3 regions of the Lelliottia sp. CFBP8978 genome follow, and region 1 is predicted to be linked to each of the others. Evidence: predicted binding sites of a transcription regulator. Region 1 holds the regulator's gene; each other region holds the start of a gene.

Region 1 (4,251 bases):
CAAATACAGTCGGTATGACAGTATATGGGGCGCAATTTAAACGCTTATAACGTTTAAAGGCAAGGAGGGATCTTAAAACCAGAACAATATGCCAGCATGAAAATTCAGACCAGAACAATCCTCTAAGTATAAGAAAAACTCATGGCTAATCATGCGAACAAAAAAGCAACAACCGTATAAAATTCACCCGCGTTTCGCTTGACTGCAAAGCAAACAGGCCAGCAAAGGCTGGCCTGTGGAAAGTTAAACTGACACCGTCGCTATCAGAGACTTTTTTTGGCAATTAATCGTTGCGGGATAACAAAACTGAAACGCGTGCCCTGACCCGGCGTACTTTGAATATCGAGACGACTTTCGTGATGATGAACGGCATGCTTCACAATCGCCAGCCCCAGACCGCTACCGCCCGTCTGGCGTGAACGGGCTTTATCTACGCGATAAAATCGTTCTGTCAGACGAGGAATGTGTTCAGGGCCAATGCCCGGCCCGTTATCCTCGACGCTAAATTCCGCTCCCGTCGGAACGGCCTGCCAGCGCACCACGATGTGCGTCCCTTCCGGCGTATGGTTAACGGCGTTGTAGACCAGGTTTGAGATCGCGCTGCGCAGTTCATCTTCGCTGCCAAGCACTTTCAGGCCATTGTCCACCTCGAACGTGAATTCATGCTTTTTATGGCTCAACGTCTGAGCTTCACGCTCAACGACCCGTAGCATCATCGGCACGTCAATGGTTTCATTCAGGGCCAGCGTCGGCGCGGCCTCAATTTTCGACAGGGTAAGCAACTGCTTCACCAGCCCTTCCATGCGATGGGTCTGCTCGCGCATGGTATGCAACGCTTTATCACGCGGCGCGCCTTCCAGCGTCTGCTCCTGCATCATCTCCAGATACCCCTGAAGCACGGTCAGCGGGGTACGCAACTCATGGCTGACATTGGCAAAGAAGTTCCGTCTTGCCCCTTCAAGCTGGTGCATTTGGGTAACGTCCCGCGCCACCATCAGCCACTGCTTATCGCTGTAAGGCATGACGCGGATCTCAAGATGACGGCTATTGTTCAGTATCAGATTATGGGGGCGAGTAAAGTCACGCTTTTTCAAATAATGCGTGAATTCAGGGTAACGCAGAAGGTTAAGGATATTTTGCCCGTTGTCGTCCGGCCAGCGAAGCCCAAGCAGCTGTTGTGCCAGTCCATTACACCAGAAAATGGTCCCTTCTTCGGTGGTCAGAATCACCGCATCCGGCAGTGATTCCGCCCCGCTACGAAAGCGTTTAATCAGGCTTCCAAGCTCACGACGGCGCTTTTTATTACGCATCTGCATCTGATGCAAGCCGTACAGCAACGGCTCCCAGCTGCCGCTTCCGGGCGGCGGTGTCATACTGCGATCAACCCACAGCCACCAGGAAAGACGCAGTAAATTCCAGAAATGCCAGATCAGTAGCCCGGTCACTGCCGCCAGTAAAAACCACGGCAGATAACCAAAAACAGCCCCCAAAATGAAGGCCGGGATACAGCTTAAAATCAGTTCAAAAACGAGCCTTTTCCATGACAGACGTTCCAGCACGCGTCACACTCCTGTCATTGTTCAGAAACGGGTCGAAAAACGATAACCCGTGCCGCGAACCGTTTGCACCATGCGATCGTGGCCGCTGTGTTCCAGCGCTTTGCGCAAGCGGCGAATATGCACATCTACCGTCCGGTCTTCGACATAGACGTTGGTTCCCCAGACGTTATTCAGCAGCTGCTCGCGGCTGTACACGCGTTCCGGGTGAGTCATAAAGAAGTGCAACAGTTTAAATTCGGTCGGTCCCATATCGAGAGGATTTTCGCCCGTCATCACGCGATGTGACGTCGGGTCAAGGCTCAGGCCCTGCATTTCGATCACCTCTTCCACCGCCATCGGTGAAATACGGCGCATGACGGCTTTAATACGCGCCACCAGTTCTTTCGGTGAGAAAGGCTTGGTGATGTAATCATCTGCCCCCGTTTCCAGACCGCGAACGCGATCCTCTTCTTCACCACGGGCGGTCAACATGACAACCGGGATATCGCGGGTCATCGCCTCACGCTTAATGTGCTTGATAAATTGCAGTCCGGATCCGCCTGGCAACATCCAGTCCAGCAAAATCAAATCGGGCCAGGGTTCGTTCAGTTGATTCACCGCGCTGTCATAATCTTCGGCTTCAACCGGCTGGAAACCATTTTGTTCCAGCACGAAGCACACCATTTCGCGAATCGGAGCTTCATCTTCTACGACCAGAATACGTCTCGCCATACTTTGCCCTGTCTGATTAAGGTATGAGTGGGTAATGCGGCGTCATTATGCGTCAGATTTATGACAGATTTATGAAAAACATTACCACCATCAATGGCAAACTGTTGTTTTATTACAGCAGTTAATTTCTGCCTCTCCACGTCCATACGTCCAAAATCATTCAACTTGTCTCAAAGCGGCAAGTCCCGGGGTAGTGATTGCCGGTCTGAGCCTGAGACTCGAATGAACAGAAGCAGCCAACGCAGAGGCAGCGTGATGGATGAAGTGTATAATCCACTCCATCTTTTTTTGCCATGGAACTGTTATGCGCATACTCCACACCTCGGACTGGCATCTGGGTCAAAACTTTTACAGTAAAAGTCGCGCTGCCGAACACGAAGCGTTTCTGAACTGGCTGCTGGAAACGGCGCAGTCTCAGCAGGTGGATACGATTATCGTTGCCGGAGATATTTTCGATACCGGATCGCCGCCGAGTTATGCGCGAGAACTCTATAACCGCTTCGTGGTCAATTTACAGCAAACCGGCTGCCATCTGGTGATCGTCGCGGGCAACCATGACTCGGTTGCCACGCTCAATGAGTCCCGCGACATTCTTGCCTTTCTGAATACCACTGTAGTGGCAAATGCCGGACATGCACCGCAAATCCTCAAAAAACGCGATGGCACGCCGGGGGCGGTGCTATGCCCCATCCCGTTCCTGCGCCCGCGCGATATCGTCCAGAGCCAGGCTGGCCTGTCAGGCGGCGAAAAGCAGCAGGTCCTGCTGCAGGCCATCACCGACTATTATCACCAACAGTACACGGATGCCTGCGCCCTGCGCGGTGACGCCGCTCTGCCAGTCATCGCTACCGGCCATCTGACCACCGTAGGCGCCAGCAAAAGTGACGCCGTGCGCGATATCTATATTGGTACGCTGGATGCTTTTCCGGCGCAAAATTTCCCGCCTGCCGACTACATCGCCCTCGGCCATATTCACCGCGCGCAAATCATTGGCGGCTGCGAACACATTCGCTACTGCGGCTCACCGATCTCCTTAAGCTTTGATGAGACCGGAAAGGCAAAAAGCGTCCATCTGGTGAGTTTTACCGACGGCAAACTCAGCGCAGTAGAGACGCTGAACGTGCCCGTCACCCAGCCTCTGGCGGTATTAAAAGGGGATCTGGCGAGCCTCTCACAGCAGCTTGAACAGTGGCGTGATGTGCAACAAACGCCTCCTGTCTGGCTGGATATCGAAATCACGACCGATGGCTATCTCCACGATATGCAGCGCAAGATTCAGGCGCTGACGGAAGATCTGCCGGTGGAAGTATTGCTGGTACGCCGCAGCCGGGAACAGCGCGAGAAAATTCTTCTCAGCGCACAACGAGAAACCCTGAGCGAGCTGAAAGTCGAAGAGGTGTTTGAACGCCGGCTGGCGCAAGAGGAGATCGACGACGCTCAACGTACCCGACTCAACGAACTGTTTACCGATACGTTGCACGCGCTCACTCACGAGGAAGAAAACGCATGAAAATTCTCAGCTTGCGTCTCAAAAACCTCAACTCCCTGAAGGGTGAATGGAAAATCGACTTTACCGCTGAACCGTTCGCCAGCAATGGACTCTTTGCCATTACAGGGGCTACTGGCGCGGGGAAAACCACTCTGCTCGATGCGATTTGCCTGGCGCTTTATCACGAGACGCCGCGGCTGGAGAAAGTCTCGCAGGCCCAAAATGACTTAATGACGCGCGACACCGCCGAGTGTCTGGCGGAAGTGGAATTCGAAGTAAAAGGCATCGCTTATCGCGCATTCTGGAGCCAGAATCGCGCGCGGAATCAGCCAGACGGAAATCTACAGGCGCCCCGTGTGGAACTAGCTCGCTGCGAAGATGGCAAGATTCTCGCCGACAAGGTGACCGACAAACTTGAGCAGACCGCCGCGCTGACCGGGCTGGATTACGGCCGCTTTACCCGTTCCATGCTACTTTCTCAGGGACAATTTG
Region 2 (4,251 bases), 400 kb from region 1:
ATCGACACGGAAGGGCATGAAGTTTACGGCGAGGTCAATATCGATCAGCTTATCCTGCCGCCAAAAGAGCTGATGACCTATCCGAGCGTTCCGGCCACCCGCGAAGCGGTTGAAGCCATCAGCGAAGCCGATTTAATTCTGATCGGCCCCGGCAGTTTCTATACCAGTCTGATGCCGCTGCTGCTGGTGAAAGAGCTGGCACAGGCGCTGCGTCGAACGCCGGCTCCGATGGTGTATATCGGCAATCTGGGCCGCGAACTCAGCCCTGCTGCTGCCAGTCTGACCCTTGCGGATAAGCTGGATCTGATGGAGCAGTACGTGGGTAAAAAGATTATCGACGGCGTGGTGGTTGGCCCCCATGTTGACGTCTCGGGGATTGAAGGCCGTATTGTTGTGCAGGAGCCGCTGGAAGCGAGCGATATCAAATATCGTCATGACCGACATTTGCTGCGTTTAGCGCTGGAGAAGGCAATTCAGGCGCTGGGATAGGTGTGTCTGGTGCACTCTGATCCCCTCCCCCTGCCCCACAGAAACATTAAAAATGGCAGCCTTTGACTGCCATTTTGCTTTTCCTAGGATGCCGCAATAAATAGCTCGCGCAGCTTATGCAGCTGATCGCGGAGTTGCGCCGCCTCTTCAAACTCCAGATTCTGGGCATGCTGCATCATCTGCCCTTCCAGCTCGTGGATTTTCTGCTGCAGGGCTTTCGGTGTCAGCAGCACTTCCACCGCGTCGGCCTCAACCGGGTGACGCGCTTTTCCACGGCCTTTGGTTTTCGCCAGACCCTGGCCCAGCGCCAGAATATCCACCACCTTCTTGTTCAGGCCCTGCGGCGTAATGCCGTGTTCTTCGTTGTACTGCTGCTGTTTCTCACGACGACGTTCTGTTTCGCCGATCGCTTTGGCCATCGACGCCGTAATTTTATCGCCGTACAGAATGGCTTTCCCGTTGATGTTACGCGCCGCACGGCCAATGGTCTGAATCAGCGAGCGTTCTGAACGCAGGAAGCCCTCTTTGTCGGCATCCAGAATCGCCACCAGCGAGACTTCCGGCATGTCCAGACCTTCTCGCAACAGGTTAATCCCCACCAGCACGTCAAATTCACCAAGACGCAAATCGCGGATGATCTCCATGCGCTCAACGGTGTCGATATCCGAGTGCAGATAGCGCACGCGCTCACCGTGCTCTTCCAGATATTCGGTCAAGTCTTCTGCCATACGCTTGGTCAGCGTGGTGACCAGCACACGCTCGTTAACCGACGCGCGAGCGCGGATTTCCGACAGCAAATCGTCCACCTGTGTGCCCACCGGACGCACTTCGATAATCGGATCCAGCAGGCCAGTGGGACGCACCACCTGATCGATCACCTCATCGCCGGATTTCTCAAGCTCGTAGTTGCCGGGTGTCGCCGACACATAGATGGTTTGCGGGGCCAGTGCCTCGAACTCCTCGAACTTCATCGGGCGGTTATCGAGCGCCGACGGCAGGCGGAAGCCGTACTCCACCAGCGTCTCTTTGCGCGCACGGTCGCCGCGATACATCCCGCCGATTTGCGGAATGGTGACGTGCGATTCGTCCACCACCAGCAGCCCGTCAGCCGGGAGATAGTCAAACAGCGTCGGTGGCGCCTCGCCGGGCCCACGGCCCGAAAGATAGCGCGAGTAGTTTTCGATACCCGAGCAGTAGCCCAGCTCGTTCATCATCTCAAGATCGAACTGCGTACGCTGGCTCAGGCGCTGTTCTTCAAGCAGTTTGTTGTTAGCCAACAGGACTTTACGCCGGTCGGCCAGCTCCACTTTGATCTCTTCCATCGCCTGAACAATGCGCTCGCGCGGGGTCACGTAGTGCGTTTTCGGGTAGATGGTGAACCGCTGAACCACCGACTCAACGTGTCCGGTTAACGGATCGAACAGCGACAGGCGCTCGACTTCCTCGTCAAACAGCTCAACGCGCAGCGCCAAATCGTCCGACTCAGCCGGGAAGATGTCGATCACTTCACCGCGCACGCGGAAGGTACCGCGCTGGAAAGCCTGGTCGTTACGCGCATATTGCAGTTCCGCCAGTCGACGTAAAATGGCGCGCTGATCGATGATCATCCCGTTGGTCAGGTGCAGCATCATCTTCAGATAGAGATCCGGATCGCCCAGGCCGTAAATGGCGGAAACCGAGGCCACCACGATCACATCCCGACGCTCAAGCAGCGCTTTCGTTGCCGACAGGCGCATCTGCTCGATATGTTCGTTCACCGAGGCGTCTTTCTCGATAAAGGTGTCAGAGCTCGGGACATACGCTTCTGGCTGGTAATAATCGTAGTAGGAGACGAAATACTCGACGGCGTTATCCGGGAAAAACTCTTTCATCTCGCCATACAGCTGCGCCGCCAGCGTTTTGTTAGGAGCAAGCACCATAGTAGGGCGCTGCAAATCTGCAATCACATTGGCAACGGTAAACGTTTTGCCCGAGCCGGTCACACCCAGCAGGGTCTGATGCGCAAGCCCGTCCTCCAGCCCCTCTTTCAGACGTTTAATCGCCTCCGGCTGATCGCCAGATGGACGGAAGGCAGAATTCAGTTTGAACAGTTTACTCATGGGCAACAACCTGGTGACGGAAAAAGCGGCAGGTGTGTAATTTTACTCGCGACGGCCAAATTTGCCAGTAATAAATACTGGATGTAAAACCAGTGGCGTGTACGGATATCTGGATGAACATCCGAATAATAAGTGCGAAACGGGTCAAAATTTTACCTCTGGCACGATAAAACACCGGCGCCTCCCTTTTATCCCCAGAACATTTCCACATTTAACATTTGTCAAGCCATGTAATGATAGTTTTGTGGCGGCAGGTGACACTTTCATGACGGCGATTGCTTTTGTCTAACTATTTAATTAATAGCGGATATTTCTTAAAGCCGCGTTTCGCACCAATTCATGCGCAGGCCGCGTATTCTCTCGCTTACCTTCAGTTTTCTAACTCTAATACACAAGGTTATCCACAGGAATGGTGGATAACTGCTTCCAGCCCATGCAGATAGCCGCTCGGCAAATTCCCGGTTTTTGTCACAGCGCCCGGTTAAAAAAAATTTATCGCTCTTTTTTCACCCTTCTCAGTCCATCAGGTCATAAGAGACTGGTGAGATCTTACTCACATTCTCGCGATTCGCGGCGCTGCACCACTATCCACCCCGATGGGCACTGCGGATGTGCATATGTGCTCCAGCCATGGATGGAAAAGGTGACATTGTCTGAAAAAAACCGCTTATTTAATCAACTTGTCGTATCTGGCAGGGGTTTTGCAGATTCTTTCTGGCGTGTCGCCCATTACGCCTTTTAAGGAGAGAGATATGTTAAGTCTGCGCGCAGTGAATCAGTTTTATGGCAGCCAGCACACCCTGTGGAATGTCGATCTGGATTTACCGCCAGGGATGTGTACGGGTGTTATCGGGCTGCCCGGTATGGGGAAAACGACCCTCATAAACTGCATCACCGGGCAGTTGCCGATCGAGAGCGGCACCATTATCTGGCACGAGGCGGGCGCGCCACCGCGTGATTTGCTCAGCGTCGCGCCGGAGCAGCACCCGATGCCAGGGATAGGCTATGTGTCGCAGGACAGGCGGATTTTCTCGCAGCTTACCGTTGAGGAGAATCTGCACGTGGCGATGAGAGCGAAAGGCACGCCTGATGCAGGCGCAAGCAGTGAGATCTATGATCTGTTTCCGCAGCTTTGGCCGCTGCGCCACTCGCGTGCTAACGGAATGTCTCCCGATGAGCAATACCAGCTGGCGCTGGCCAATGCGCTCATCTGTCGCCCCCGGCTGCTGATTCTGGATGAACCGTTACAGGGCACGGGCCAGACCTTTGCGCACAAACTGGGGCAACTGCTGCAGCGTTTAAACCGGGATCTGGGGATGACCGTGCTGCTGGCGGAGCAACAGCTGTCGTTTATTCGCCGCGTTGCCGATCGGTTTTGCGTTCTCTATCGGGGGCGTAACGTGGCCCAGGGCCACGTTAACGAGCTGGATGACGAGCTTATTGCGCACTGGCTGTCGCTGGAAGCAAGGCATTGAGATCCAGGTATTGCCCGGTTTGGGCGTGTTCAACCCCCTCTTCAAGCCAGGGGATTTCTCCCAGAAACGGCGCAGGAAGGACTCTTTTCAGCGTCGTAAGGTATTCCTGATGGCGCTGACCGGGTGCCACTACGTCGTTGGCGATCCAGCCGGCAAAACGTAAGCCGGAGTGTTTAATCGCCTGCGCG
Region 3 (4,251 bases), 1.0 Mb from region 1:
GGATCACGCCCGCAGCCAGAATACCAATCCCGAACGCCGGACCAGAGAACAGCGCGCCGACAAACGGAATATTGGAGAGGACATTGCCCACCGGTTCCTGGAAGTAGGTTGCAAACAGCGGAGCAAAGATAAACAGGCCCCACATGCCGTATACGATACTGGGAATGGCTGCCAGCAGTTCAATCGCAATACCCAGCGGGCGTCTTAACCAGCCAGGCGCCAGTTCCGTCAGGAACAGTGCGATACCAAAGCTGACCGGGACAGCAATCAGCAGCGCGATAAACGAAGTCACCAGCGTGCCGTAAATTGGCACCAGCGCACCGTAGATATCGTTTGGCGCATCCCACTCTTTGGTCCACAGGAAAGCAAAACCGAATTTCTGGATGCTCGGCCAGGAGGAGAAAATCAGGGACACGATAATGCCGCCGAGCAGCAATAGCACAATCAGCGCTGCCAGTCTGACCAGCGCGCTGAAAATCTTGTCACCATGTTTACCCGGAGGGCTAATAGCAGGCTTGGTTGCAGCCATAAATCACTCTTCTGTTAAATACGTTTTACGAATAAGGGCGGATGAAATCACCCGCCATCTTCGTCAAAAATATCTTGTTAGTACAGCGCTTTACCGCTGCTGTCCTTGACGTTGGTCTTCCATGCGGCACGAATCTGCTCAACGACGCTGTCCGGCAGGCTGGCGTAGTCCAGGTCATTAGCCTGTTTGCCACCGTTTTTGTACGCCCAGTCGAAGAACTTCAGCACTTCAGCGCCTTGCTCTGGTTTCTTCTGATCTTTGTGGACCAGGATGAAAGTGGTGGACGTAATTGGCCATGCATCGTCGCCTTTCTGGTTAGTCAGGTCCTGAGCGAAGGTTTTGCTCCAGTCTGCGCCTTTGGCAGCGTTGGCAAAGTTTTCTTCAGTCGGGCTAACTGGCTTGCCATCGGCAGAAATCAGTTTTGTGTACGCGAGATTGTTCTGCTTAGCGTAAGCATATTCTACGTAACCGATTGAGCCAGGCAGACGCTGTACGAACGCGGCGATACCGTCGTTACCTTTACCGCCCAGACCGGTCGGCCAGTTCACGGTAGAGCCAGAACCGACTTTCGATTTCCACTCTTCGTTCACTTTTGCCAGGTAGCTGGTGAAGACGAAGGAGGTGCCGGAGCCGTCAGCGCGACGAACCACAGCGATGTTCTGCGAAGGCAGTTTGACACCCGGGTTCAGTTTGGTGATGGCTTCGTCATCCCATTTTTTGATTTTGCCGAGATAGATATCGCCCAGCGTTTTGCCATCCAGCACCAGTTCGCCAGATTTCAGACCAGGGATATTCACGGCCAGCACAACACCACCGATCACGGTCGGGAACTGGAACAGACCTTCCTGAGCCAGTTTGTCATCAGACAGCGGAGCGTCTGATGCGCCGAAATCGACGGTATTTGCAGTAATTTGTTTAACGCCACCGGAGGAGCCGATACCCTGATAGTTAACCTTGTTACCGGTTTCTTTCTGGTAAGTATCAGCCCATTTGGCATACACCGGCGCAGGGAAGGTTGCACCAGCGCCAGTCAGGCTTGCTTCTGCGAATACAGAGAAAGCGCTCAGAGATAAGGTCGCGGCGACAACAGTTGCGACAGTGGTACGCATAACTTTCATAATGTCTCCTGCAAGATTTCGTAAATCATTGTTTGAGTGGCTACGATGAGCAAAATAGGACAAACAGGTGACAGATAAATGTACGAATTATGACAGTTTTATGACACGGGAAATTTAGCTTAAAGATTCGATAAATTACAATTAAAAATCAGCGACTTATCTTCAATTATGACAATATCTTTTCAGAAAAATTTTCTTTCTGTGACACTGAAAAAAGTAGCTGAAGATGACAGATTGTCATAAATAAAAATGCGTGAGTTGATTAAAAAACTGCCGGGAAGGGTTAAAAAAGCTCCACCCGAAGGTGGAGCCTGAAGGGATTATTCGACGGTAACAGACTTCGCCAGGTTACGCGGCTGGTCAACGTCGGTGCCTTTGATCAGCGCGACGTGATAAGCCAAAAGCTGCAGCGGAACGGTATAGAAGATTGGGGCAATCACTTCTTCTACATGCGGCATCTCAATGATATGCATGTTGTCGTTGCTGGTGAAACCGGCATCCTGATCGGCGAAGACATACAGCTGGCCGCCACGGGCGCGCACTTCTTCGATGTTCGATTTCAGTTTTTCCAGCAGTTCGTTGTTCGGTGCAACCACAATGACCGGCATATCCGCATCAATCAACGCCAGTGGGCCGTGTTTCAGCTCACCTGCAGCGTACGCTTCCGCATGAATATACGAGATCTCTTTCAGCTTCAGCGCGCCTTCCAGCGCGATAGGGTACTGATCGCCGCGGCCAAGGAACAGCGCGTGGTGTTTATCCGAGAAATCTTCAGCCAGAGCTTCAATGCGCTTATCCTGCGACAACATCTGCTCGATGCGGCTCGGCAATGCCTGCAGACCATGCACGATATCATGCTCAACAGAGGCATCTTGCCCTTTCAGACGCGCCAGTTTCGCCACCAGCATCAACAGCACAGTCAGCTGAGTCGTGAATGCTTTGGTCGATGCCACGCCGATTTCGGTTCCGGCGTTGGTCATCAACGCCAGATCGGATTCGCGCACCAGTGAAGAGCCCGGCACATTACAAATCGCCAGCGAGCCAAGGTAGCCCAGCTCTTTAGACAGACGCAGCGCAGCCAGCGTATCTGCTGTTTCACCGGACTGAGACAGCGTGATCATCAGGCTGTTGCGGCGCACAGCGGATTTGCGATAGCGGAATTCCGAGGCGATTTCGACATCGCACGGTACGCCCGCCAGCGCTTCAAACCAGTAGCGCGACACCATCCCCGAGTTGTAAGAGGTCCCGCAGGCCACAATCTGAATATGCTCGACGTTGGCCAGCATTTCGTTGGCGTTAGCGCCCAGCTCGCTGAGATCCACCTCGCCGTGGCTGATACGCCCGGTCAGGGTGTTCTTGATCGCGTTCGGCTGCTCGTAAATCTCTTTCTGCATGTAGTGACGATACGCGCCTTTGTCGCCCGCATCGTATTGCAGACTGGACTCAATCTCCTGACGCTTAACTTGCGCGCCAGATTTATCGAATACCGTTACGCTACGACGTGTCACTTCTGCGATGTCACCCTCTTCCAGGAAGATAAAGCGACGAGTCACCGGCAGCAGCGCCAGCTGATCGGAAGCGATAAAGTTCTCGCCCATCCCCATACCGATAACCATCGGGCTACCGGAACGCGCTGCCAGCAGCGTGCTCGGATCGCGGGAATCCATGATCACCGTACCGTATGCGCCACGCAGCTGTGGAATAGCGCGCAGCACCGCTTCACGCAGCGTACCGCCCTGTGCCAGTTCCCAGTGAACCAGATGCGCGATAACTTCGGTGTCGGTTTCAGAAACAAAAGTGTAGCCACGCGCTTTCAGCTCTTCGCGCAGCGGTTCGTGGTTTTCGATAATGCCGTTATGCACGACCACGATGTGTTCAGACACATGCGGGTGTGCGTTCCCTTCCGAGGGTTCGCCATGCGTCGCCCAGCGGGTGTGCGCAATACCGGTCCCGCCGTGGAGTGGCGTTTCTTCCGCCGCTTGCGCGAGCATTTGCACTTTACCGAGACGGCGCAGACGGGTCATATGCCCTTCTGCATCAACCACTGCCAGGCCGGCAGAGTCGTAGCCACGGTATTCCAGACGACGTAGTCCTTCGAGAAGGATTTCAGCAATATCACGCTGCGCAACTGCGCCAACAATTCCACACATAGTTAGATTTCCTGATTATGGCGTTATGCCATGCGTTGTCGCTGATCTGTATTTTCCCTTCGTTTTCACGCTTTTACCGCGCAAAATTCGACGGGCTAAGCCCTTTTCGGGCGCCCCGAGCCTTGTAGAGAGTGGGGATATTGTTATAGGTACTGCCTTTGAGCGGGGGATTATGTTATCCCCTCACTCTGTCCCTCTCCCAAAAGGGCGAGGGATGAAATACTTACTTCTTCTTCACCGGACGCCGCCAGCCTTGCTTGTGAACCTGCGGTACGCGGCTGAGCACCAGCTCATTGTCCGCCACATCGCGCGTCACGGTCGTTCCGGCGGCGATAGTTGCGCCGTGGCCGACCGTGACCGGCGCCACCAGCTGCGTATCGGAGCCGACAAACACATCGTTGCCGATAATGGTTTTAAACTTGTTCGCGCCATCGTAGTTACAGGTGATAGTACC

The links. The regulator PhoB, encoded in region 1, activates phosphate uptake and scavenging genes when phosphate is short. The targets are predictions, from matches to a motif close to CTGTCATAAAACTGNCNNAT.
Region 2: uvrB (excinuclease ABC subunit UvrB) is a predicted target of PhoB. The motif match lies at 2,841-2,860, and genes of this name have one in related genera.
Region 3: pstS (phosphate ABC transporter substrate-binding protein PstS) is a predicted target of PhoB. The motif match lies at 1,735-1,754, and genes of this name have one in related genera.

What each region holds. Positions count from the first base shown of each region.
Region 1 is NZ_CM188253.1:1,003,324-1,007,574, reverse strand. Features, by position in the region: gene phoR (phosphate regulon sensor histidine kinase PhoR) at 264-1,559, opposite strand; gene phoB (phosphate response regulator transcription factor PhoB) at 1,581-2,270, opposite strand; gene sbcD (exonuclease subunit SbcD) at 2,575-3,780, shown strand; gene sbcC (exonuclease subunit SbcC) at 3,777-4,251, shown strand, end outside.
Region 2 is NZ_CM188253.1:1,402,768-1,407,018, reverse strand. Features, by position in the region: gene yvcK (uridine diphosphate-N-acetylglucosamine-binding protein YvcK) at 1-489, shown strand, start outside; gene uvrB (excinuclease ABC subunit UvrB) at 573-2,588, opposite strand; gene SOM82_RS06540 (ABC transporter ATP-binding protein) at 3,341-4,063, shown strand; gene bioD (dethiobiotin synthase) at 4,026-4,251, opposite strand, start outside.
Region 3 is NZ_CM188253.1:4,475,928-4,480,178, reverse strand. Features, by position in the region: gene pstC (phosphate ABC transporter permease PstC) at 1-529, opposite strand, end outside; gene pstS (phosphate ABC transporter substrate-binding protein PstS) at 607-1,647, opposite strand; gene glmS (glutamine--fructose-6-phosphate transaminase (isomerizing)) at 1,968-3,797, opposite strand; gene glmU (bifunctional UDP-N-acetylglucosamine diphosphorylase/glucosamine-1-phosphate N-acetyltransferase GlmU) at 4,021-4,251, opposite strand, start outside.